4 regions of the Parabacteroides absconsus genome follow, and region 1 is predicted to be linked to each of the others. Evidence: riboswitches for the same ligand, from Rfam matches in the RefSeq annotation. Region 1 holds a riboswitch; each other region holds the start of a gene.

Region 1 (5,536 bases):
CGTGATGCCGGACACCTCCTGAAAAAACCCGATGAGACTGGATGATCCGCAATATTTCAGGAGAGAAATCCGGATTCGGACTGTCGTTCATCCCTATGACATAAAAATGGCTCATACGTCTCTACCCGGTTTTAATTGTTCCGCATCATCAAAACAAAGGATCGCATTAACTAAAGTTGCAGCCAAGTTACTACCGCCTTTTCGTCCTTCTACTATTATTTTAGGTATTGAAACAAAAGGCTTTATCATATACTTTGACTCTTTCACATGTACAAATCCGACAGGAGCGGCAATCACGCCAGCCGGATGCGCTTTCTGCTTCCGAATCAGATCGCACAATTCCATTAAAGCCGTTGGTGCATTACCAAAAACGAACAATGCGCCAGGACATTCTTCTGCAGCCAGACGTATTCCGGCTTGTGTACGTGTAATACCTTTTTCTTTGGCCAACTGAACGGTCCTTTCATCTCCCAGATAGCATCTTACATCTACACCTAACCGATGAAGAGCTCCTTTGCGGATGCCAGAAGCCGCCATCGTCACATCTGTTACTATCGTTTTTATTTCTCCATTCTGAAACTTATGAAACAAATTTTCCACAGCATCAGGATCTGTATAAAGAATATCTTCCATTTCAAAATCGGCTGTTGTATGAATGGCATGCAGCAAAGCCCATTTTTTCCCTAATGCTATTTCCGGATGTTTTAATTCTTTTTCTATTGTCCGAAAGCTTCTGATCATGATATCCTGACCGATGCCATATTTCTCCTCTTTATTTTTCTCCTCTCCGAAATATCCCCGCGGAGTAATGATAGCTCGGTTTGATACACCCTCATTATTATCAAAAAAGCTTTGAGAATTTCCTATCAGCAATACTGTAAACATATCGATCTGTTCAGGATCTAATTCTGCTAAAGTACAGGTATGCACACTCTGTTCTGGTCTTCCAGCCTGACGGACATAGCCCACTGGTGTCATACCATTACGTTCTTGCAAAAAGATTTCCTTAAGACGATACAGCTGCCAGTAACGACCTTGACTTTTCGGATTATAAACCGCCGTCACAAAATCGGCCATGGCGGCTGCCCGAATTCGTTTTTCAATTATTTCCCAAGGAGTCATTAAATCAGACAATGATATCACACAAAAGTCATGTCCAATCGGTGCCCCCAGTAAAAACGCTGCCTTCTGAAAAGCACTGATGCCCGGTAATGAAATAATTTCGATATCAGCATTCATCTGCTTCCGCATCTCATAAATTAACGGTGTCATTCCATAAATTCCGGCATCCCCAGAACTAATTACACAAACAACATGTCCTTCCAAGGCATAACGAAAAGCATCTTGGGCTCGTTCTTGCTCCTTTTTCATGCCAGAGTCTATACAAAGTACGTCAGGACGAAGTATTTGCTGAATAAACTGAAAGTAATATTTATATCCGATAATTATATCAGACTCACGAATGGCCGCCAACACGGCTGGTGTGATATCGTCTAAATCACCTGGACCAATACCCACCACAATGATCTTACCTTTGCTTACTATCATAGACTTATTATTTTATCATCCAGAAAATCATCCTGACCCCGGGATTCTCATCTGTTGTTCGCATAATGTTTGGCAGGTTTCCTGACTTCATCTGAAAAAGACAACCTTCCCATTCCCTACAGGAACAGTGGCATTGAGGCTTATGTCCTTTTCTTGTCCAAGATGTCACAGTAGCGGGCACTGTTCCGGATTCTAACCGGATTCCCTTTTCAAATCAAAAGTTGAAAGCACTTTTGTTTCACCAATACAACGACAAATGTATAGATATTTTTCGGGTTAGGCTAATCTTTTGATTATATTTGCAGTGAAATTTATGGATTGATGAAAAATTCTCAACAAATATTTCGTTTCATTATCATCGGCACATTGAATGCTTTTATTACCGCTTTAGTAGTTTGGCTGATGATGGATATACTGCATTTCAACTATATAGCATCCAATGTGACAGGCTATGTAGCTGCATTGCTTAATAATTTTTTCTGGAGTAAATTTTGGATTTTTCATTCTGGCAAAGGGAATTATTTCCAGCAGGCTCTTTTGTTTTTATTAGCCTTTATCTGCGCTTACGGATCCCAATTTGTCTTTTTATTATGGATGGTTGAATTATTAAAATGGAATGAATACATATCTCAATTCATCGGACTTTTCATTTATGGATTTGTAAACTTCCTTATGAATAAAAAGATAACATTCCGTTCCAGGCAAGCATAAAAGTTCAATCTAATTTCGAATAGAAAGTCGCTCCCAAATAAATTCAGGGATCAGACGCCAAAAGAATACTATAACAACATATTTCCAGTCTATTATCACTCGGCGCTTACGTTTGACAACAGCATTCATAATCAATTTTGCCACTTTCTCTTTCCGCATCAATAAAGGATACTTCTTTCCGTCTGCCAGTAAATCAGTAGCAACAAAGCCCGGACGGATATCAGTAAAATAAATTGACAAATGATTCATATGGGCTAATTGGGCCAATGCATCCACATAACAATTTTGAAAGCATTTAGTAGCAGAATAAGCTGGAGCAGCTCCTAACCCTTTCGTTCCAGCAATCGAACTGACTACAGCTATATGCCCTTTTCCCTCGTTACGAAAATATGACCACGCCGCAGTGATCATACGGACAAATCCATCTCCATTAGTCTGCAGAGTCGCTAACTCGATCGTTGGATCCAAATGATAATTTTGCTGTCCAATTCCCGATACATGAAAATACACATCCATTCCTCCACACGCAGCAATTAACCGGTTTAAATTTTGAGGTGCTGAGTCTAAGGTAACATCAATCATTTCAGTATGAATTTGTTCAGGATATAACTTCTGAAGTTCAATCAGCTTATTTATTCTGCGGCCTGCAACACCCACAACCCAACCTTCTTTTGCAAAAAGACAAGCGATCTCCCGACCAATTCCAGATGTTGCTCCAACAATTATGATGCGTTTCATGCGAATAGATTTTATAGTTCTTCTATTTCAGTATCTACTATCAGGCTTTTTTTCTTTCGAAGAGGTCTTCTGATTTTACAGTCCTTATAAACAAACGTCCGATGCAAATTATAATTCCAAAACCAACCAACCAATAAAGATACAATCACCTTGCTTACAATAAATATATTATCAAAAAAATGAGCCAATGTTTCTTGTACCCAGGGAACGCGCTGGATGGATTCAGTCAACCAATAAACACCCCATGTATTCAGACAAATGCTGCCAATCCATACCAATGTATATTTGATAAGAACATATTTCTTTTTACACTCTTTGCTCTTGAATGTCCAATAATAATTAATCGTACAATTTACAATTCCTCCTGCTACAGATCCCATACTTGTAGCCAATACATAATATATATCAAACAGCTTGGCCAATACTATGGTAACAAGAAAATCAGTAGCACTTGATATTTGGGATGTAAACTGAGCCCGCATAAAAGTAAAGAAACCATCTTTCTTGCAAATTTTCTTCACTACTCCTTTTATCCAATCAGACATGAAATTTATTTTTAAGTCAATAAATCCTGTAAAATTAGAACCTATTCCCCAATTTTCTGATAGAAATGACGAAAAGATTTAATTGTAACCACGGAATTTCCTTCTATAAAGCTAAACAACGGTATTCCATATAAAAGAAAAGGTTGTCTCACGACAACCAATTTCCATTGTTAACCTTAAATCTAATACCATGAAAAACACGGTGCAAATATAGGGATTTTATGTTATATAGCACAACCATAGTCATAAAAAACATGCGTATTAACATTATTTATCATATAGAAACCTTTTGACAGGGAGCTAAATAAAGGGGAAAAATTACAACACAAGAAATAACTATTGAGTAGTCATTATAAAAAGAAAAAGGTTGTCTCACGACAACCAATCTCCATTGTTAACCTTAAATCTAATACCATGAAAAACACAGTGCAAATATAGAGATTTTATGTTATACAGCACATAAAAGTCTATCTTTTTCCCATGAATTTAACATAGTTTTTATATGTAATAAATATGCAATCCAAAAATCAATACATTCTTAAACAAGAATACACTTTTTTACAAAGTCATTCTTCAACAGGCATCGAAGATTGCTTAAAATTGTATTTCAAATAAACATCTCACGCCAATGTATTGGTACCTGGAACTTCATAGCCCATAGACCATACACATCTGACTCTCAACTTCCGGTCAAGAACCAATATATCAGCATCCTTTCCACGAGCCAATGATCCCTTTTTATCTGAAATTCCGATTAATCGAGCCGGTGTTTCTGAAGCCATGCGTATTGCGTCGGCTAAAGGAATATCAGCCTTCTGAACCATCGTCCGAACTAAATCGTCCATCGTTGCCAGACTACCTGCCAAAGAAGAATGATCAGCCAATTTGCAGACACCATCTTCAATAACGAAGCGAGGATCCACCTGTGGATTCGGACAAGCAGTATATGATACAGCGTCTGTTACAAGACAAGTCTTTTCAACTCCCTTAAGCTTATAGACAAGTCGCAAGATTGTAGACGGAAGATGCATGCCATCGGCAATCACTTCGACTGTCATGTTATCCATTAAATATACACTTTCGACTGTCCCCTCGTATTTATATTCACGACGCTTATGAAATCCCGGCATCGCATTATAGAAGTGAGCAGCATGGGTAAAGCCAGCTTCATAAGCCGCTTTGATTAAATCATATTCAGCTTCCGTATGTGTGACAGCCAGCAGTAAACCTTTAGATTTTACATATTGAGCAAAATCCATGGCGCCTTCCAGCTCCGGACTTATATCCCATCGTTTGATACATTTGACATCGTCTAATATGGAGCGATATTCATCCTTATCTAAATCTTTCACAGAATCTGCAAATAAAGCTCCCGCCATTTTACGGTTCAAGTAAGGGCCTTCCAAATGTAAACCCTGAACCGCACCATGCTGTGCCATCATACTTTCGCAGACAGCACCTGCCCGACGAATTTCATCTGCAGATGAAGCTGAAAGCGTTGGAATAACAGATGTTGCACCATGCTTTAAATGAGCACTGACCGCTGCCTGAAAAGCTTCTTCAGTACCATCTTTAAAGTCATGGCCACCGCCACCATGTACATGCATGGCAACAAAACCTGGTACTATATACATTCCCTTTGCATCTATTACCTTGGCTCCTATAACTGCCAGATCACTATTGGTTACTTCTAAGATTTTTCCATCAGAAATTAAGACAGAACCATCTTCCAACCAACCTTGCGGAGTTAAAATCCTCCCATTTATAATTTGTGTCAACATAACTTTTCGTTTTTAATTAGCCTCTTGCCGTTTTTCACATCGAGATTAGAACAACTTATTGGTTCCGTCTACTAATTTACCCATTGCCCAGACAGCCCGAACATTCAAATCCTTGTCAAGTACCATGATATCAGCATCCTTTCCACGCTGCAATGAGCCCTTGCGATCATAAACACCCATAATGCGGGCTGGTGTTTCAGAAGCCATCCGTAC
Region 2 (5,536 bases), 1.5 Mb from region 1:
ACAATTTCCCGGCAGACTCGTTGTACGTCAGTATTCCAGATGCATTGAATACCTTGGCATCTTCGGGAAGAGGCAGATCCAATGTTCCTTCCCCGACAATGTGCATATCGTCGGTGTTCAGCTTGGTCCATATAATCTTATCGGCATCACCGTTGGCCGCCATGATAAGCAGAATGTTATCGTCCAGCCATGCATGAGTATAGCTTCGTACCTTATAGGTATTCTCCACAAAAGGCTGTTCCTGAATGACCTTTACCGAGTTATCCACTACCTGCAATTTAGTGAAACGGTCGTTCGATGTAGGAACCTGATAATAATATTTGCCTTTCACGATGGCCTCCATAGAATAGGTCACGTCTTCCGAGCGGAATTCCACACCATCATTCCGTATATCAATCATCGGCTGTCCGGCATCTAATGAACTGACACTTTTAACAATGGTTCCGTCACCACGGTTCATGCCACCATGCTGGCCGATCGTCATAAAGATATCAAAATGACAGCTCGAAGCTTCAACCTGCCCGTTATTGTCGTTTCCATTATCGGGCACCGGATCCTCATCATCCGAACAAGCACTAAATGTCATTAGTGCAGCAGCAAACAAGTAGAATGCAGATTTCAATTTTTTCATTTTCAACATGCTTTTAATATTAATGTATAATTCAATGATTACTCGATGAACAGCCGGAACTTGGCCATAAAAGCACGCCCGGGCTTCTGAAGCTTGTAGTTATCATAAGCCAACTTATCGAGGAAGTTGGTACATTCCACAGACACGTTGTAGCGACCGTTATGCCAGGAATAGGTGATATCAGCATCACAGATGTGCTGTGTAGGAATTTTTGCCTTACTCTCACGTGCTCCATAAGCCTCCCAAGTAAGAAAATACCAATGCACCCACTGATAATCCATGCCAATACGCAAACGGCTGTTGTGCAGGAACACGTCATGGAACGTGTACGAGGCCCCAGAACTACTGAACAGCCAGGGACGGTTCGGAACACGGTTCATATAGGTGGCCGATGGTTTCCCGTCGTCCTTCAGCTTGCGCTGGTCACGGGCGTCCTGATAGCTGACATTGGCCGAAAGCTGAAGCCTGCCGTCAAAATCATAGCGGACTTCCCCTTCCATCCCCTTGATATTGACCGCCGGAACATTCTCATATTGCATCATTCCTTCTTTTTCAGAAACAGTAGCCTGAATATAATCATCCACAAACCGGAGGAAACCGTTCAGTTCATACGAAAGAGTATGCGCACCGGCGGGATGCCATGTACCGAACAAACCGAGGTTCACATTATCACTCTTTTCCGGTTTTAAGGCTACATTGGCATACACCGTCGTTCCGTTGCCTAACAATTCGCGGGCTAATGGAAGGCGTACACTATGTTCGAAGGAAGCTTTGACAGCCAGCGGCTGAAAAAAATTATAGCGCAGTCCGGCTCCATATCCAGGATAACTTTTGGTACTGGAACCCTTTACTTCATCCGAACCGGTCTGCCAATACAGATCGGTCTGGCGGATATTCAGGTGGTTCACGTAATTCTTCACGAAAAAAGAATTTTCCATCCGTCCGTCCCAAAGCGACTGATGGTAAGCCAGTCCCACAATATGTTTGCAAAGCACGTCGTTTGCCGCTTCAAAATCGGTATCCAGCTCATCATAGCGGTTGTTTCCGGTACGGTTCAACATATAATTCAGATTGATGCTATGAGATGCACTAAATGCATAGTCCAGATTACCCCGCACGACCGTAAGCGGACGATTGTAATGGCGTATGGAACGCCCACGCCCCGTGATCTCATTACGTGAACTTTCTATGTAGTTCCCGTTCCAGTCGTATTTGCGGTAAGCCGTATCGACTGTTATCGAATAGTCCCAAGTATGCGAGAACAAGGCGTTGAACCGCAGCCGGTCCAGTAGGAAATGATCCTTCTGGTAGCGTGCCGAAACATTCCAGGCATCACTCTGACGTTCAGCCATTCCATAAACCTTACTTTGCACGGATCCGGTCTGTAATTTTTTATCCACCTTTGAATACGATGCTGAAACAAAGAAAGCATCCGCCCACGACTTGTTCCGGAATCCGGCTTCCAGCTGTGTCAATACGGAGAAATAGCCATCGTGGAAACGCCGGCGGTCAGACGGCACGTATTTACGGCTGTCCTCATCCCAAACCTCCACTCCTTTCATCATATAGTCGTTCAGGGAATAACTGATTCCGACTGTAGGATGGACAATCAGACCGGTTCGCTTTTCCACGAACTGAGCGTTCAAGTCAGCCTTGTGGGTATGAAAAGACCCAACGCTGTAGGAAACATCCAGGTAATTCTTCTGTTCCTGGCGGGTAATGATATTGATGGCACCTCCCAATGCATCAGTTCCCAGGCTGGCCGGAACCACACCCTTGTAAATCTCTACACGATCAATAATATTTACTGGCAGGTTGGAAAGCGAGACTCCGCTTCCCTTGATATCCAAAGGAACTCCGTCGATGAAATACCGGACGGAATTTCCCGACATACCGTTGATAGACAAGTCATAATCGGAACCTACGCCTCCTTCTTGGCGGATCTTCACGCCCGCGCTGTGGTCCACTAATGTCGTAAGATTGTTCAAGGAGTTGACTATAGGCTTCACGTCCAACGCATTGACAGAAAAAGCCCCTTCTCTTATTTTCTGTGAGCGGCTCTTCCCGTAGACATTAACCCCATCCAAACTCACGGAACTCTCTTTCATCACAAAGTCTCTCGTCATATTCTGGTTCAGAACAATCGTCTTTTCCAGGGTTTCATACCCCAGAAATGAGAGAGACAAGGTATAAGTTCCTGATTTCAGGCGCAATGAGTATTTGCCGTCGGCATCGCTATAAGTACCCAAAGTTGTTCCCTTGACAGAAACAGTAACCTGTGGCATGGCACTACCGTCACGTGCCGTTATTTTCCCCGACAGGATAAAGTTATGCTGGGCAGCCGCTTCCAGACCGACAAACCACGAAGCCAACAGCAAAAACAGACAAAAAGAAAATTTCATCTTCATTTATTTCATTTCCTTAGTAACATCCTATATGCTTAGGGGGTAAAAGAAGAATGAAGTCTCTTTTTTATTGAAAGAAAAAAGATAGAAAATCAAATCTGATATTTTAATAGCCTTATTCCCCGAAAGCATCAAAACAAAGCTGTCACTGGCAGGTCTTCTGACTTGTTCCGTTCCAAGAAGCCTTCCCATCCGGCATCCGGACAGTGGCATAGAGTTTCTTAGAAGCAAATAAAGGAACTCACAGCAGCGGGTCTGTTCCGGATTTGCACCGGATTCCCTTTTCATCACCTAATCTTCGGAAAAAGAGCGGTGAACCAATAACGTAGGCAAAAGTAGAAAAAAAATATGAAATGTATTAATTTAGAGTTTAAAATTTATTTTAGCTGTAGAAAAGCCTGGATATTATAAGAAGTCGTCGAGTATGTTTATTAAAGGCTATAAATTTCACGTATATTATTTGCTGACATTTCATCTACTTCATCCATAAAAAGATTGAATGGCAATTTATTTTTATTTCCAATCTCAACTCCTTCTCTCCACTTTTTCTGACATAAAATGGTAAAGCAAAGAAAAAGTTTATATCTTTGTAATGTTTCCTTTCCACGCCGATGATAAGGGTGTGGAGGGAAACAAGACATATTATTGAAAGGCGTTTACTTGACGCTTTGGTTTTGACACTCTAAGAATCTCGCAAATTCGTTAATGATTAGTCAAAAACAAAGCAACGGTGGATGCCCTCGGGTGTATATATGTATAGCCCTTTTATACCCTCTTGGTTCCTACCTTTATACCAAGAGGGAAAGGGTGAGTTATATAATACTATCGGCGTGGGGCTTTCGGCGTTGTTCGTTTCGACTAATCGGGCAATGCGAGAGCCTTTAGAGTGTGGGACGAGCAACAAGTACAGTTCCCACGCTTTTTTTGTTTAATAGCCTTTTTGGGGGATTGGAAGGCTTTACACTTTATTGCTATGAATAATTTAGAATTTAAAAACCATTTAAAATGTACCCTTAAAAAAAAGAGATTATTATTTTACGTTGTGTTGTCTTTTTTGTTTCCAGGTATATCTTATTCGCAAAATGGCATAAAATATTCAACCTATGATCCTATTTATGTCCCTAATATACAATACAACATACCTGTTCCACCTAACATTGAAGAGGAGTATATGCTGAAAAAACAAGCTACAAAAAATCGTATTGATGCAGAAAAACGTAAGAATATTATAGGATATTACTTAAGTAGTAATAAAGAATGGGTTGAAGTACGCTTACATTTGAAAACAGATCCTGCTACTACAAATGATTTATACGTAGATGGATATACAAAATTGGGTAGTCAACTAATGAAAAAATGTAATGCACAAGTATATGAGGTCACTCGTGTTTTTGATGGTGATTTAGTAGATTATTTTAATTATAAAATTAAAGTAGAAGGAAGAAGTATCTATTTTTAAATAGATTAATTAAGCCTAAATAGTTAAAGTTCATCTTGAATATTCCTTTGGTTTCTTTATCAATAACATGAAGTAAACATTTGGGGAAATAAAAACAAATTCTTATATAAAATAACATTCATAAATATATTGTCATGAAATTCTATAACACATTCAGTAAATACATATTAATTATAATACTTTCTTGTGTATCAATATCAATCAATGGACAAACTTTTTATTACAGTAAAAACATTAATAATTTATGGGGCAAATGGGATAATAATATTAGCTATACACTAGGAGGAACTTACTCTCATTTTTACATTTATTCTACAAATGATCATCCTTCTAACTATAAAATATTAGTAAGTATCCCTCTTTTTGATCCTAATATTATAAGTAAAAAAATAAAGAAAGAAACAGTCAAGAAAAAAAAGTGGTATGAGTTTAAAGGGAGTGTAGAATACTATACTAAAGGCTCAGATAAATTTATTGATAGATTTCCTTATGGACCGGGGGCTACAGATCCTGATGTAGATAAACATGTATCTGAAGCGATTATTAAAATACAGCCATTCAAAAAAAATCCTCAAGTATATAATATATATTTTGATGGTATAGGCTTAGCCATATGGATCCCTTAAGAATCTAATAATAAAAAAATGAGAAGCATAGTTTTAGGCATTATTTGTATGTTTCTTTTCATACATAATTTATATGCACAGTCGTTCCCTACATATGGTATGTTTGTTTGTTCTGGAGGTAAGTACAATGGTAAAGATGTTTCTGAAGAAATAATTTCTCAAGGTACAGGTATCGCTTTTTATCAAGATGAAGAATTTTTGTGGATATTATTCTCTTTTGCCAAAAACAACAGTAGTAAAATGGGAACCGTTACTTGTTTGGAAAAAGAAGAGTATCCGGAGACGGTTAGAGAATATAGAAAAAAAGTCTATAATTTCATTGGTATTTTTCATAATGGGAATAATATTGAAAATACAATTTGTTCCGTTACTCAAATATTTAAACCTAATAATTTAATCCGAGTATCCCTTGTTA
Region 3 (5,536 bases), 190 kb from region 1:
AGATTTCAACCGGCCCGACAAAGCCAGATCTTCGGGTGTACCGACTGTAATTCCCTGTTTCCGCTCCATCAGCCAGATTTTGTCTGCTATCTCCAAAGCCAAGTCGAGGTCGTGTGTAGAAAGGAAAATGGTCTTTTCAGTCGTTTGTATCAGGCGATACAAGAGCTGCATGATTTCCACTTTACTCGGATAATCCAGGAAAGCGGTCGGTTCATCCAGAAAAATAATAGGAGTTTCCTGGGCAAGTGCCTTCGCTATCATGACTTTCTGCCGCTCACCGTCAGACAATGTATGTACCATACGCGAGGCAAGCACTTCAATACCGACGAGGCGAATGGAACGATCTACCACTTCCCAGTCATTCTGACTTAACCGTCCCCAAAAACCCGTATAAGGACTCCGTCCCATTCCTACCAGATCCCGGACCGTCATATTCCGGATTTCACACCGTTCGGTCAGCACGACACTGATAATCCGGCTCAATTGCCGGTCTGTATACGATTCGACTTCACGCCCGAGCAGCCATATATGTCCGCCCAACTTCGGCTGAAAGGCAGAAAGCGTACGGAGCAATGTCGATTTTCCTACACCATTCTCGCCCAACAGACACGTCAGTTCGCCGCTTCGGATAGTAGCCTGAATATGCGAAGCTACTTCTTTCGTATGATGTTTCTTGATGGAATAGCCAATTGACAAATCATCCAGTCGGATCGTTTCTTTATTCATTCCAGTCATTTTTACGTTTATTAAACAAGACGGAAGCCACGACAGGCGCGCCCACCAATGCCGTTACCGAATTAACCGGTAAAGCCCCTTCAAAACCAGGCATGCGGGCCAGCAGATTACAGATTAAAGCCAAAGCTGCACCTAATAATAAGGTTGCAGGCATCAAAGTCCGATGATCGGACGTTTGAAACATGGCTCTTGCCAAATGAGGAACCGCCAATCCTAAGAAGATAATCGGACCACAATAAGCTGTTACAATAGCAGTCAACACACCGGCCGAAACAATTACCAACAGGCGGGCCCGCTTGATATTCAGTCCTAAGTTACGGGCATAGCCGTCGCCCAGCAGCATCAGGTTTAATGTCTTGATAAGCAAGAAAGACAAAGGAAGCAGAATGGCCATCAAGGTAACAAACAACATCATCTGATTACCAGACACACGCGAGAAACTACCTAATCCCCAGATTACATACGCCCGGATATCTTCTTCCACACTGAAGAATTTCAAGACACCTATCACCGCATTCGATACATAACCGATCATGACACCAATAATCAGCAGGGTGACGTTTCCCTTTACTTTCTGCGAGACATAAACAATCAGCGCCATGACCGACAAGGAACCAATAATAGCGGCAACCGACAAAGCAATCTCTCCCATTACGCCCAATCGGCTCAACGCCACGCCGCCCAAGCTTCCGCTCAACAGAATGACAAAAGCAACGCCCATGCTGGCACCGGAACTGATTCCCAACACCGAAGGTCCTGCCAACGGATTACGGAACACGGTTTGCATCTGCAATCCACTGACAGCCAAACCCGCGCCCGCAGCCAGCGCAGTCAAAGCCTGTGGTAAACGGGATTTCCAGACAATGTTCTGCCAAGAGACAGGTTCGTTTCCTGTACCTGTCAGAATATTCCAGATAGATTGTGCAGGAATAGCAACCGAGCCCAACAATAAATTCAGCAGCAGCAGCACAAGGATCAGCAACAGGATCAACAACATCCGGTAAGTATGAGTATAGCGCATGCCCTTATTCCTTTAATAGTTTATAAAAGACAGGCTTGTGATCCGGCAATAACTCCGGATGAAAGATATGCAGCAGATCCGCCAAGATGACTTCCGGAGCCGTCGGCATTTCCTCATAAAAAGGAGTTGTCTTCATGTTACAGTAAATGATTCCATGTTCACGGAATGCCTTGAAATCGGCATAACGTGCATCCTGTTCCTTTAATGCCTCATACGAAAATTCTCCCGGATAACTATTGACAATACGCCAGTAATCAGCATTGTCTGCCTGATTATAGACCGTCTCGAAATCGAGGGTCACACCGCCCGAACGCTCATCATCTTTCAGGAAATAATCAGCGCCGGCATCTTTAAACAGCTGGGCCAGGAAACTCTTTCCACCAACCGCATACCAGTTTCCACCTCTCAATTCACCACTGAAAACAACCGGACGGCGTTTCACCTTGCCATCTGCAGTCAAAGCTTTCAACTCATTATAGCGCTGTTCGATAGTCTGGAAACAGGCATTGGCTTCCTTTTCCATTCCGCACAACAAACCGACGAACTTAATCCATTCGGCCTGTCCCAGCGGAGTCATTTCCTTATATCCCAAATGAGGAACCAGCGGAATTCCTACATCCTTCAGGGCTTCATAGCCGCCACGTTTAAACGGAGATATCAGAATCAGGTCCGGATTCATGCTCATAACGGCTTCGTTATTGAAATTCCCTTCAATGCCGATCTTTACCGTTTTTCCACTTTTCAGCTGCTGATTCATCGTTTCATTAAACAAGTGGCGCGTACTGGTAATTCCTGTCACCCGTTCGGTTTCTCCCAACTTGATAAAATTAGAAAGCTGTAAGGAAGTCATGCAAATCACACTTCTCACCGGTATTTCCAACTTTTCATATCCTTCCGGAATTGATGTTGACTGATCGCCCCGACGCACCAAAGCATAATGATATTCACCCGCACTTTCTGATTGCGGATCATGAATATCCACTAAGGCAGCCTTTCCTTCATAACGGATTTCAAACCCTTCAGCATATTCCGGTACAATTTTCTCAGTAAAAACCGCTTCCGTTGCTACATCTGCATCCGATCCGTTAGCCTGTTCGTTCGTCGGACGAGAAGTACAACCCGCCATTACGGCAAGAAGCAACACAGCTTCTGCTATTCGCTTTAGATTCATAACTGTCATTTTATCTACCAATTCTGCTCTCTCTTTCCATAACCACGCAGAAAGTAAAGCCATCTAAGTTATATCTTGTAACCAGGCAGGTCTTCTGACTTTGTCTTGTTCGAAGTTCCTTCCCGAATAGTTATCTATCCAGTGGAACAGAGGTTACTCCGAATCCTGTAAAGACTTACAGCAGCGTGGACTGTCCGGGACTTTCACCCGGTTCCCTTTTCATCCGTTCCTTGCTTCACGAAGGAAACAGACACCTGTTACTTGGCACAAAAGTAATAAAAAACTCGACCGATACTTGCGAATAAAGCGTAAAATAAAGATTTTTGCATTTCTATTCAACATTAGTAAATATGAACAGAACAATTACATTTGTTTCTTTGGGTCCGGGTGAACCCGAATTAATCACCGTAAAAGGATTGAAAACCTTACAACAGGCAGATCAAATCTTCTGTCCGGCAACTCTGACACCTTCGGGAAAGCAAGTGTCAAGAGCGGCCAATATCCTGAAAGCTTTAGAAATAGAAGAACACAAGATTCGCCCGTTTGTATTGCCCATGAGCAAAGACAGGCAAAAAGCTATCGAAGCCTATGACCAGCTTCTGGTTGACGCTGCCGGCTCACTTCGTGAAGGGAAAAAGGTGGTTATCGTAGCGGAAGGCGACGCCGGATTCTATACTTCTATCCAATACATATATCATCAACTGGAGAAAGAACATATTGAAGTAAGACGTGTACCGGGAATTCCGGCTTTTATTGCCGCCGGAGCAACTGGAGGATTACACATTGTCAAGCAGGAAGAACGCCTGATGGTAATTCCGGGAACCGCAACAGCCGACGAACTGGCTCAATTCATCCGACAAGGATACAACTTAGTAATCATGAAACTGTCGGCTTGCATCGAGGCTGTCCATGAATGTATCCGCCGGCATCCGGAAACACATTTCCACTACTTCGAAAACGTAGGAACCGAGAAAGAGAAATATATTTCCGATCCTGAAATAATAGCACAGACAAACTTCCCCTATTTCTCGTTATTGATCATTCAGGCATGACAATAAACAAATAGAGCCGCTGAAAGCCAGGCGAACCTGATGCTTTCAGCGGCTTATCTTTCAAATCCAGTCTATACAACTTGATTTATCAATATTCTTGCCAGCTCTTGATCTGAATATCATCCAGACTCAATGTACAGAATGCATTAATAAATGCACTCGCCAAACGAGCATTCGTAATCAACGGAATATTCAAATCGATGGCCGCACGACGAATCTTATATCCATTGTCCAACTCACCGGCAGAAAGATCTCTTGGTATATTCACTACCATATCAATCTTCTTCTCATGCAACAATCTCAAAGCCTGAGGTTCTTTTCCGGTTTCACTTGGCCAATATACCAATGTACTTGGAATGCCATTTTCAGTAAAGAAGCGGTGTGTACCACCCGTTGCATACAAATTATAACCTTTCTGAGCCAACAGACGTGCAGCATCCAGCATAGCTACTTTCTGTTTAGCAGTACCGGTTGATAACAGAATGTTCTTTTCCGGAATACGTTGTCCGACAGAAAGCATACTCTTCAGAATTGCTTCCGAAACATCATCACCGATACAACCAACTTCACCCGTAGAAGCCATATCTACACCCAAGACAGGATCTGCCTTCTGCAAACGGTTGAATGAGAACTGAGAGGCCTTAATACCTACATAGTCCAAATCAAACTCGTTCTTGTTCGGCTTTTCCACCGGCAGACCTAACATAACCCGAGTAGCCAGTTCGATGAAGTTAATCTTCAATACCTTGCTGACAAACGGGAAACTACGAGAAGCACGCAGGTTACATTCAATTACCTTGATTTCATTTCCTTTCGCCAGGTATTGAATATTGAACGGTCCTGAGATATTTAATTCTTTAGCAATCTGCTTACTGATCTTCTTAATACGACGAACTGTTTCCACATACAGTTTCTGCGCCGGGAACTGAATGGTAGCATCACCGGAATGGACACCAGCAAATTCGATATGCTCACTGATGGCATACATGATGATTTCTCCGTTTTGTGCAACAGCATCCATTTCCACTTCCTTGCACTGCTCAATGAACTGGCTGACTACAACCGGATGCTTCTTCGAAACATTAGCGGCCAGTTCCAGGAAGCGAACCAATTCATCCTGGTTGGAACATACATTCATGGCAGCACCACTCAGCACATAACTCGGACGAACCAGAACCGGGAAACCTACTTCTTCTACGAACTGGTTAATATCATCCATGGATGAAAGTTCTTTCCAGCGAGGCTGATCAACACCGATGCGGTCAAGCATAGCTGAGAACTTCTCACGGTCTTCTGCATTATCAATGCTTTGAGCTGAAGTTCCTAAAATATGAACATGCTGTGCATCCAGACGCATTGCCAGGTTATTCGGAATCTGTCCACCCGTTGATACAATCACACCGTGCGGATTCTCCAGTTCCAGGATATCCATTACACGTTCGAATGTCAGTTCATCAAAATACAGGCGGTCGCACATATCATAATCCGTAGAAACCGTTTCCGGATTATAATTGATCATTACCGAACGCCAGCCTTCTTTACGAATCGTATTCAAAG
Region 4 (5,536 bases), 1.5 Mb from region 1:
ATAACCCAGGGTGAATGCCAAGGTTGGCAAAGGAGTCACGGTCACATCGAAGTCAAATCCTTTAGAGTCTTGTACGCCGACCTGTCCGATGACAGTCAGCTTCTTCGTCTGTCCGTCTACCTCTGTCTGATAGCTGTTTGTCAGCGTAGCGGTACTGTTCATCTTCCGGATGTAGAAGAGGCTGGCATTGGCCTGGAGGAAACGGTTGAGGTCATATTTGATCCCGACTTCCGCCTGATATCCGTTTTCCGGTTTGAATACTTCTTCGTTGCGAGTGGGGTTAAAGCGTTCTCCATTCGCGTCGACATAGATCACATTGTCCCTGTAGAAGGTACGGATCGGTTTGAAGAAAGACGCAAAAGACGCATATAAAGAGGTATTCGGATGAGGCAGATAGACGGCTCCGAAACGGTAGGTGAGCGCCTTGTTGCGTACCCGGTTGAAAGACCCGTGGTTTTCGTATTCACGTTTGCCGGTCGGCGTTGTAGCCTCGGCCGACAGATATCGGTAGAAATCTCCCCGGAGGGCAGCCAGAATCTTCCATTGATTATTCAGTTCGATCATGTCCTGCAGATAGATGCTGTTGGCATAATGATGTGTAACCGTAGCTTCCGAAAAGCGGCTGACCATATATCCCATGCTGTGCGGGTCGTACACCGAAACATGCGAATACAGTCCGGGACCTTGCACATCTTCTCCTAAATTATAGCCCGAATAACTTGTCCGGTTGAGGGCAACGAACGAATACCCGCCCATGTAATTGTGTTTGACTTCGCCTGTATAGAAATGTCCGTTTAATTCCAAGGAGTTACTGACGGTCTTGGCTATGTGGGAAAAGCGCAGCGGGAAGGAGAGATATACGGTGTCGAGGCAGATATATTTCTTTTCGGTCGGACTTTTCCAGTAATAATGGTTATAGATCGGCTCGTCACTTTCCAGATAATCGAGTTCTTCTGTACCGAAATAATTGATGTCGTCACTGGTAAAAGACAGACGGTCTACCAGCTTCATGCTTTCGGAAAATTGATGTGTATATTGTCCGGAGATATTCCAGCTGTAGTTTCTCATGAAATCCGATTCGTTGTTGTAACGGGCTGTCTTGTCCAGTCCGGGCAACATATCGTTTTTATGCAGATAGAGCTGGTTGTCGGATGTGTTGTAAATGTCTTGCGTCATGATGTCGGGCAAACCAATTTCCGTTCCATAGTAATCCCGATTGAAACCCGTACGGATATCGATAAAATCGTTAGACGTTAATTGGGCATTCAGGGCAAGATAACCGGAGAAGCGCCTGTTCCCATTGTTGCGCCATCCTGTCTGGTCGGCATAATTGACATTGGCATAGTAATTGACAGGCCCTAATAACTTGCCACCTACACCTAAAGTCGCTTCCTTGTTCTCGAAGCTGCCGTAGGCAACCCGAGCATTGAGTGTCTGCCGTTCAGTCGGTGCTTTACGGACGATATTCAAGATACCGCCAACAGCCGAATGGCCATATAAGACAGAGGCCGGTCCTTTCAGTAATTCAATGGATTCGACGGCCGAAAGATCCGGAACAGGATATGAATTGTTGATGGCAGAGCGTTCGTCTCGTACTCCGTCGATCATCAGTACGGCATGATCGAAACCACGTACAGAGATTTGTTGGAAAGCTCCGTAGGAAGTCTGTATCCGGATTCCCGGCATGAAGCGGACAGCGTCCTGGATGTTTCTGATTCCTCGGATTTCCAAACTCTTCGACTCGATTCCATTGACAGAAAGCGGCAGATATTTCATGGGAACATCGAGCTTGGTAATCTGAGGTCGTGCTTTTCTGGCTGTCTGAATGACTACTTCCTGCAAATTATAAGTTGTGTCGGCTGCAGGTGAAACCGTTTTTTTCTCCTGGGCATGAATGCCACATGTCAAGCTTACGAGAGGTAAGATAATCCATGTTTTTTTCATATAAAATGTTTTTTGAATAAGACATACTTCTCCTTACCCGGAAGAAAATGAGTCTCTTCCGGGCAGAAAAAGTGTATAAAAATTGTTGGATGATTTGTTATTCTTTGTCGGCAGCGTATGCCTTCTTTTTATCGGAGATGTCGATAAGTATGTGTTGGGTCATGAACCGGGCATGGTCAATGAAGATATCTTGGATTTCAGGGTTTTGTCCTAATCCTTCCATCAAGACGCTTACCTGATATCCAGCTGATTCCAGGTCTTGCCGGATGTCACCGGCTATGTCGTTCTTGGCATGATCGCCGGCCACGAACATGAATGGTAAGAGCTGGATCTGCTTGATTTTCTTTTGTTCTTTGATTTTTCTGACGGCATCATCCAAAGTCGGATAGCCTTCAACGGTGGCGACAACGAAATCCGGGTGTCCTTCGGCTTCCAGCATATAATCAAGCATTGCATACTGTGCTGTTGCCGGTGTATAAGTTCCGTGACCGACAAGTACGGTCATGGTTTTATCCTTTCCTTTTTGTGACAGGATGGAGATGACTTGCCGGTAATCTTCTGGAGTGTACAGCAGAGGTGTACCCAAGCGGATTTCCTTAAACAGGTCTTTCATGACGTCGATGTCTTTGCGGAGTGATTCCATTTCGATTCCGTCGATGATGTTGGTCGACTGAATCAGGATGTGAGTAAATCCGTCAGCCTTCAGTTGGGCTAATGCTTCTACCGGATTCTTCTTGTAAACCCCTCGTTTTGCCAGGCGGTTCATGACAATACGTGAAGTGTACGCTTCGCGGAACTCAAGGTCAGGGAAAGCTTCTTGTGCTTTCTGATTGATGGCATCGATGGTCAATGCCCGGGTATCGTCGTGCGTAGTCCCGAAATGAACGAGCAGCAAGGCTGCCTTATCGCCTGCCTGCATGGTTTCAAACAGGTTCGATGGGACGTAGTTGCCTTCCGTATGGGCATAAGCCTGATGCAGCATTCCGGAGGCCGCAGTTACGCACACGATGAATAGTCTTTTAAGATTCATCATATCCAAGGGTGTTTTAAATGTAAAATATATCTCAACATTCGTTATAAGTTTATTCAATTCCCGGAATAAACATTCCATATTAATCGAATTTGTTCAGGCAGGTTTCCTGACTTCACCTTAAGAAGAAAAGCCTTCCCATCTTGAAAGATAGTGGCACGGAGTGTGTATTCTTCTCATTTGCAGGTGTTACAGTAGCGGGTACTGCTCCGGATTCACACCGGATTCCCTTTTCAAGTCCACACCGAAAGGTTGTGAATCTCACCTCAACGCTGCAAAGATAAATTTAATTTTGGAAATACTATCTGTTTTCTGAAAAAATTATCTCTTTCTGCAAGCAGTTGTTGTATATAGGAAAATACTTCTTCTTTTTTAAAGTTACAAAATGATAGTTTATTTCAAATTAAAGATGTACCTTCGCCGCCGTATTGGTGATATTATTCTCGATCCCAGAGATAATATAAAAGGGAATCCGGTGTGAATCCGGAACAGTTCCCGCTACTGTAAATTCCCTGCTCCATTGAGCAGCAGCTATAGGAAATCACCGCTTTGCCACTGTTGCCGGATCGTCATGGTCAGGCTGACGGGAAGGTTCTTTCCTTAGGAACAAGTCAGGAAACCTGCCAATATGTTTTAGTGAGAATGAACGCTCTTTCGGGAGGTAAAGAGTATTAGTACACAAACATTTTTATTCATGGAAACAAAAAAGATGTTGGCAACCTTGCTGATTGCAGGTTGCGCACAAAGTGTTTTCGCACAAGACCGTGTGATAACAGGCCGAGTAATTGATGCAGAAACGGGGCGCCCGGTATCGGGTGCCAATATCCGGGTTTCAGAAAGCTTGACAGGATGTACAACGAATAATGAAGGGTATTTCCAGTTGAGCCTGCCTGATAATGCTGACCGGATTCGTATTTCGCATCTGGCATATGAACCGGAGTCGTATAATGTAACACATACGGACCAGAACATTGAGATTCGCCTGATCGAAAAGTATGTGAACATTAATCCGGTGGTAGTTACCGGTACCGGTACTCACCGGAGAATGGATAACTCGCCCATACCGGTACAGGTGTATTCGGCCAAGGACCTGCGGACTGCCAACGTAACGAATGTGCAGGAAGCTATGACAAAACTCAACCCAAGTATTTCGTTCATGACCAACGGTATGGGAACAACCATGAGCATGAACGGTTTGACCGAGCGTTACATCCTGGTCTTGGAGAACGGAAAACGCCTGGCCGGCGATGATACTTATGCGCGTATCGATATGGCAAATGTCAAACGTATTGAAGTCTTGAGCGGTGCGGCTTCAGCGTTGTATGGAAGTGATGCAATTGCCGGTGTTATTAATATCATCACCGATGATGCCCAGAATAAGGCCAACATAACCAGTAATACGCGTTATGGCAGCAAGAACCAGTTTACTCAGTCGGTAAATGCGGATTTCCAGACCGGAAAATTCGGTTCGTTTACTTCTTATCAGCGTCAGCAGTCGGATGGCTGGCAGCTGAATCCGTATACGGAGGGAAAAGATGGCAATTTAGTGGAAACAAACAAGCAGGCTTCGACGGCTTTTCATTCGAATACGATCAGCCAGCGTTTTACCTTCGATCCGACCGACCGTCTTTCATTCTATCTGAGAGGAAATATTTATACGCATAAAACGGATCGTCCTATGCCGATGGGCGACAATACCACCAATTATGACATACGGCACGAAACATTTACCTATGGAGCGGGTGCACAGTATATGATCAATAAGAAATCGTATCTGAATGCGGATTATTTTTCCGATAACCATAGTACTTATAAAGATTTTTTCACCGGAGATAATCAGGGAACCAACGAGATGACCAAACGTATTCATCATCATAACCTGAATGTGAAGGGAATCTTTCAGTTGGGCCAGTACAACAAGCTTTCTGGCGGTTTCGAGTTTATTCGTGAGCTGCTGAGCAGCCAGACGGATAATATTGCCGGAAAAGGAGTATCAACAATGGCCTTTTATGCCCAGGATGAAGTGAACTTCAGCAAGCATTTTCAAGGAGTTGTCGGACTGAGGTATATTTATCATCAGAATTTCCACAGTTATGCAACTCCCAATGTGGCTTTGCTTTATAAAGTAGGCGGCTTTAATTTTCGGGGTTCGTATGCCTCGGGTTTCCGTTCGCCCAGTTTGGCTGAACTGTACACTTTCTCTGAATCCAAGCGGACTTCGCGGCTGACCATCGGTAATGTGAATCTGAAACCGGAAAAGAGTGATAACCTGACGCTGAGTGCGGAATATACAAACCGTAACTTCTCGATATCAGCTTCCGGATTTTACAACCACATCCGCGATATGATCAATTACCGTGAATTCAGTCAAGAAGAAACCAACCGCTATAATCAGGAAAACGGAACAGATTTTGCCAGTGTCCAGATCCGTGACAACATCCAGAATGCGACGATCAAAGGCTTCAATGTCCGTTTTGATGCTTATATCGGTGCCGGATTCTCGATGAACGGTGGCTATACGTTTGTAGATGCGAAAGATAACACCAACGACAGGCCGGTTGA

The links. A riboswitch is a leader RNA that binds a small molecule or an ion and turns the genes downstream of it on or off. The one in region 1 is predicted to bind cobalamin.
Region 2: linked by a shared signal. The riboswitch ahead of NEE14_RS07805 (TonB-dependent receptor) and the one ahead of cobJ (precorrin-3B C(17)-methyltransferase) in region 1 are both predicted to bind cobalamin.
Region 3: linked by a shared signal. The riboswitch ahead of NEE14_RS02030 (ABC transporter substrate-binding protein) and the one ahead of cobJ (precorrin-3B C(17)-methyltransferase) in region 1 are both predicted to bind cobalamin.
Region 4: linked by a shared signal. The riboswitch ahead of NEE14_RS07875 (TonB-dependent receptor) and the one ahead of cobJ (precorrin-3B C(17)-methyltransferase) in region 1 are both predicted to bind cobalamin.

What each region holds. Positions count from the first base shown of each region.
Region 1 covers NZ_CP146284.1:285,589-291,124, reverse strand. The annotation lists gene cbiE (precorrin-6y C5,15-methyltransferase (decarboxylating) subunit CbiE) at 1-115, opposite strand, end outside; gene cobJ (precorrin-3B C(17)-methyltransferase) at 112-1,548, opposite strand; cobalamin riboswitch at 1,602-1,809, opposite strand; gene NEE14_RS01155 (GtrA family protein) at 1,870-2,259, shown strand; gene NEE14_RS01150 (SDR family NAD(P)-dependent oxidoreductase) at 2,269-2,997, opposite strand; gene NEE14_RS01145 (GtrA family protein) at 3,009-3,542, opposite strand; gene nagA (N-acetylglucosamine-6-phosphate deacetylase) at 4,163-5,323, opposite strand; gene nagA (N-acetylglucosamine-6-phosphate deacetylase) at 5,369-5,536, opposite strand, start outside.
Region 2 covers NZ_CP146284.1:1,777,480-1,783,015, forward strand. The annotation lists gene NEE14_RS07800 (hypothetical protein) at 1-631, opposite strand, end outside; gene NEE14_RS07805 (TonB-dependent receptor) at 670-3,033, opposite strand; cobalamin riboswitch at 3,170-3,373, opposite strand; gene NEE14_RS07810 (hypothetical protein) at 4,010-4,495, shown strand; gene NEE14_RS07815 (hypothetical protein) at 4,630-5,121, shown strand; gene NEE14_RS07820 (hypothetical protein) at 5,140-5,536, shown strand, end outside.
Region 3 covers NZ_CP146284.1:470,628-476,163, reverse strand. The annotation lists gene NEE14_RS02040 (ABC transporter ATP-binding protein) at 1-726, opposite strand, end outside; gene NEE14_RS02035 (iron ABC transporter permease) at 719-1,756, opposite strand; gene NEE14_RS02030 (ABC transporter substrate-binding protein) at 1,761-2,936, opposite strand; cobalamin riboswitch at 2,995-3,200, opposite strand; gene cobI (precorrin-2 C(20)-methyltransferase) at 3,278-3,979, shown strand; gene carB (carbamoyl-phosphate synthase (glutamine-hydrolyzing) large subunit) at 4,068-5,536, opposite strand, start outside.
Region 4 covers NZ_CP146284.1:1,794,359-1,799,894, reverse strand. The annotation lists gene NEE14_RS07885 (TonB-dependent receptor) at 1-1,944, opposite strand, end outside; gene NEE14_RS07880 (sirohydrochlorin cobaltochelatase) at 2,042-2,926, opposite strand; cobalamin riboswitch at 3,057-3,258, opposite strand; cobalamin riboswitch at 3,387-3,616, shown strand; gene NEE14_RS07875 (TonB-dependent receptor) at 3,669-5,536, shown strand, end outside.